2 regions of the Dokdonella sp. GW821-FHT11D02 genome follow, and region 1 is predicted to be linked to the other one. Evidence: predicted binding sites of a transcription regulator. Region 1 holds the regulator's gene; the other holds the start of a gene.

Region 1 (2,398 bases):
CACCGAATCGGCGTGGTGGTCGGTCAGCTTTTCCTTGTGCTTGCGCACTTGCGTGTCGACCTTGTCGACCAGAGTGTCGATCGCGGCGTACATGTCGACCGCGGTCGCGTCCGCGTGGAGGGTCTTGCCTGACAGCTGGATCGTCGCCTCGGCCTTGTGCAAAAGCTTCTCGACGCCGAGGACGATGGTGAAATCATGCAGGTGGTCGAAGTGGCGCGTGATGCGCTCGAACTTACTGATGGCGTAGTCGCGCAGTGCGGCGGTGACTTCGACCTGATGACCTTTGACATTGATCTGCATGATGGACTCCTCGTGTTGGGGGCGGCGCACGCCGACCCGGACATAAGGTCGCGGGCGTAGCCGGGATTCCGGTACGAGCGCGGCCTGCATGGACTCCGACCTGCGGCGGCCGGCGGTGTTCCCTCCTGTGTGTGGAATGATGGAATTGGATGCGCGCATCGTGCTTCAAGCCAGCCGACTGCGATCGTTGGAAGAAGGAATGTTCAACGCTTCCCGGTACTTGGCCACCGTACGCCGGGCCACGTTAATTCCGCGTCGATTCAATTCGGCGGCGAGCACCTGGTCCGACAGCGGCTTGGCGCGTTGTTCATCGCCGATCAGCTTCTTGATCATCGCCTGAATCGCGGTGGCGGAAGCGGCGCCGCCGTCGACGGTGGTGACGCCGCTGGAGAAGAAATACTTGAACTCGAACGTGCCGCGCGGCGTGTGCAGGTATTTGCGCGTGGTCACGCGGCTGATCGTCGATTCGTGCATGCCGACTTCCTCGGCGACGTCCTTGAGCACCAACGGGCGCATCGCTTCGGCGCCGAATTCGAGAAAGGCTTCCTGCGCACGCACGATTGAGGTGGCGACCTTGAGCATGGTCTCCGCGCGCGTCTTCAGGGACTTGATCAGCCAACGCGCTTCCTGCAGCTGGCCCTTGAGGTAGTTCGCGTCCTCGCGCCGCGCCTTCGCGATCAGGCCGGCATAGTGTTCGTTGATACCCAAACGCGGCTGGCAGCCGGGCGCCAGCGTGACCTGCCAGCGGCCGCTAATCTTGCGTGCGTACGCGTCCGGCGCGACGTAGTCGGTGCTGGTGCTGGCGTAGCTGCTGCCGGGCTTGGGCGCCAGGCTGCGGATCAGGGCCAGCGCGGTTTCGAATGTCTCTTCGTCGACGTGCAGGCGCTGGCACAGGCGCGCGCGATCCTGCCGTGCCAGCGCCTCCAGATGCTCGGCGATCAGGACGCGCGCGAGCGCCAGCCCCGGCGTCGCCGGTTCGAGCACTTCGAGCTGCACGGCGAGGCATTCCTTCAGCGAACGGCTGGCCACGCCGACCGGATCGAACAGCTGCACGCGGTGGCGCACCGCCTGGACTTCTTCCAAGGTGACCGTGTGCAGCGTCGCCAAGGCGTCGCGGATCGATTCGTCGCTTTCGCTGAGGTAGCCGTCGTCGTCGATCGCCTCGATGATGGTCGCGGCGATCGCGCGATCGCGCGCCGAGATCGGCGTCAGGTTCAGCTGCCACAAGAGATGATCGCGCAGGTCCAGCGCTTCGGCGTCCTGCGGTTCGAGGCCATCCTCGTCGGGCGCGGCGCTGCGGTACTCGTCGCGCTCGACTTCGATGTCGAGCGGCGTTTCCTCGCTTTCGGAGGATTCTGCCGGGCTTTCGTTCGGCGTCTCTTCCGCCGTTTCCGCAGCCGGACCGCCGTCCGCTTCTTCCGCTTCGACCGCTTCGCTCGTTTCCATCTCGAGCAGTGGGTTGGATTCCAGCGCGGTGTTCAGCTCCAGCTCCAGCTCCAGCCGCGACAGCTGCAGCAGCCGAATCGCCTGTTGCAGCTGAGGCGTCAGCGCCAGCGATTGGCTGAGGCGAAATTGAAGCGCTGGTTTCATTCCTGGAGCAAGCTGGACCCGTTGACCCATCCTAGCGCCAAACGACGGGTACGGGCAGATTGACTCGGGGCCGGGATTGGGGATTCGGGATTGGGACAAGCCAGGCGTGCGTTTGCGCAAGGGGGAGTCGAAGCAGCTTCTTCGAATCTCCAATCCCCAATCCCAGCTCTTCCTACATTCGAAACTCGCGCCCCAGATAGACCTCGCGCACCTGCTCGTTGGCGAGGATGTCGGCGGGAGCGCCCTGCGCCAGCACGGCGCCTTCGCTCATGATGTAGGCGCGCTCGCAGATACCGAGCGTTTCGCGCACGTTGTGGTCGGTGATCAGGATGCCGATGCCGCGTGCGCGCAGCTGCCGCACGATGCGTTGGATGTCGACCACCGAAATCGGATCGATGCCGGCGAACGGTTCGTCCAGCAGCATGAAGCGCGGCTTCGCCGCCAGCGCGCGCGCGATCTCGACGCGGCGCCGCTCGCCGCCCGACAGGCTGACGCCTTTCTGGCCCGC
Region 2 (2,398 bases), 1.4 Mb from region 1:
GCTTCGATCAGCTGATCGAAGCGACGCGCCCCGACTTCACTCCGATCTACGCCGAACTTGCCGCGCAGGAATCGATCCCGGCGGGCGAAGTGCTCGCGAGTGACGGCGTATTCCAGCGCGGCAACGGCGAAGGCTGGTCGCGCGAAGGCGACGTCTGAGGCAGCGCCTCGGCCGCCCGCTCAATCGGCGCTCGGCAGCACCATCAACAGACCGATGCCGAGCACGATGCGATAGATCGCGAACGGCGTGAAGCGATGCGCGCGGATGTAGCCGAGCAGCCACTTCACCGCGACGAAAGCGGTCACCAGCGAAACGACGAAGGCGAGGCCGATCGCGCTCCAGTCTTCGTGCGCGCCGCCGCCGTTCTTGAACGACTTCAATAGCTCGTAGGCGCTCGCCGCGAACATGGTCGGGATGCCGACCAGGAACGCGAATTCGGTCGCCGCCGCGCGATTGCTGGCGCCGGCCAACAAGGCGACGAAGATCGTCGCCGCCGAGCGCGAGGTGCCGGGGAAGATCGCCGCCACCACCTGAGCGAGTCCGACCAGGATCGCGACGCGCCAGGTGATGACGCTGCGCTCGGGCTGCTTCGCGGCGAACCATTCGGCGACGATCATCCAGACGCCGCCGATGATCAGCGCCCACGCCACCGGCGCCACCGATTCGGGCAATTTGAACCCAAGCCGAGTGGCCAGAAATCCGAGCACCGCGGTGATCAGGAACGCGAGCGTGAGCTTCAGCGCGTAGTCGCGGTTGTCGGCCTGCCCCAAGCCGGTCGCGAGACGCCAAAGCCGTTCGCGATAGATCAGCACCACTGCCAGGATCGCGCCGGCCTGGATCACGACGTTGAACAGATCGGAGCGGCGTCCGAGCCAGTGTTCGGCGATCAATAAATGGCCGGTGCTGGAGATCGGCAGGAATTCGGTGATGCCTTCGATCAGGCCGAGCAGGATCGGAATCAGGATGTCGTTCATCGGGAAAGTCGAAAGCAGGAAGTGGGCGGGCGAGCGGAGGGTTCGCTCCGAGTTTGTGCAAAACACGAAGTGATTTGCACCATTCTTGTGCTTGCGTGAGCCAAGCGTCGATCCTAAGAGGCTGATTTATCGTGGGATGCGCTTGAAAAGCGCTTGGCACATACCTTGCTCAAACTGCCGTACCACACTCTTCGAGATCGTCATGTCCGCAACGAAAGTCCTGCAACTGATCAAGGAAAACGACGTCGAGTTCGTCGACCTGCGCTTCGCCGACATGCTCGGCAAGCAGCATCACGTGACTTTCCCGGCGCATGCGATCGACGAATCGGTATTCGAAGACGGCAAGATGTTCGACGGCTCCTCGATCGCCGGCTGGAAAGGCATCAACGAGTCCGACATGGTGCTCTTGCCCGATCCGGACACCGCGATCATCGACCCGTTCATGGCCGACAAGACCGTACTCCTGCAATGCGACGTGCTCGAGCCGAGCACGATGCAGGCTTACGCCCGCGATCCGCGCTCGGTCGCCAAACGCGCCGAAGCGTACCTGAAGTCGACCGGCATCGCCGACACCGCGTTCTTCGGCCCGGAACCGGAATTCTTCATCTTCGACTCGGTGCGTTTCCGCAACGACATGGGCCACGTGTTCTACGAAATCGGCTCTGAAGAAGCGGCGTGGTCTTCGGGCAAGTCGTTCGAAGGCGGCAACTCCGGCCATCGCGGCGGCATCAAGGGCGGCTACTTCCCGGTGCCACCGGTGGACACCTTCCAGGACCTGCGTAGCGAAATGTGCAAGGTGCTCGAAGCAGTCGGCCAAGTCGTCGAAGTGCACCATCACGAGGTCGCCAACGCCGGCCAGTGCGAAATCGGCACGCGCTTCAATACGCTGGTGAAGAAGGCCGACGAGCTGATCACGATGAAGTACGTGGTCAAGAACGTCGCGCACCAGAACGGCAAGACCGTGACCTTCATGCCCAAGCCGATCGTCGGCGACAACGGCTCGGGCATGCACGTGCATCAGTCGTTGGCGAAGAACGGCCAGAACCTGTTCGCCGGCGATCTCTACGGCGGCCTGTCGCAGACCGCGCTGTACTACATCGGCGGCATCTTCAAGCACGCGCGCGCGATCAACGCGTTCGCCAATTCGGCGACCAACAGCTACAAGCGCCTGGTGCCGGGCTTCGAAGCGCCGGTCATGCTCGCCTACTCGGCGCGCAACCGTTCGGCCAGCTGCCGCATTCCGTTCGTGCACAGCCCCAAGGGTCGTCGCATCGAAGTGCGCTTCCCGGATCCGGTCAACACCGGCTACCTGACCTTCAGCGCGCTGATGATGGCCGGCCTCGACGGCATCTTGAACAAGATCGATCCCGGCGCGCCGGCCGACAAGGATCTGTACGACCTGCCGCCGGAAGAAGAGAAGAACA

The links. The regulator sigma-54, encoded in region 1, starts transcription at its own class of promoters, with help from an activator protein. The targets are predictions, from matches to a motif close to TGGCACGNGCNTTGC.
Region 2: glnA (type I glutamate--ammonia ligase) is a predicted target of sigma-54. The motif match lies at 1,129-1,143, and genes of this name have one in related genera.

What each region holds. Positions count from the first base shown of each region.
Region 1 is NZ_CM179520.1:1,130,059-1,132,456, forward strand. Features, by position in the region: gene hpf (ribosome hibernation-promoting factor, HPF/YfiA family) at 1-300, opposite strand, end outside; gene AC3QL3_RS04720 (RNA polymerase factor sigma-54) at 466-1,890, opposite strand; gene lptB (LPS export ABC transporter ATP-binding protein) at 2,063-2,398, opposite strand, start outside.
Region 2 is NZ_CM179520.1:4,803,027-4,805,424, forward strand. Features, by position in the region: gene phhA (phenylalanine 4-monooxygenase) at 1-158, shown strand, start outside; gene AC3QL3_RS20340 (undecaprenyl-diphosphate phosphatase) at 180-974, opposite strand; gene glnA (type I glutamate--ammonia ligase) at 1,177-2,398, shown strand, end outside.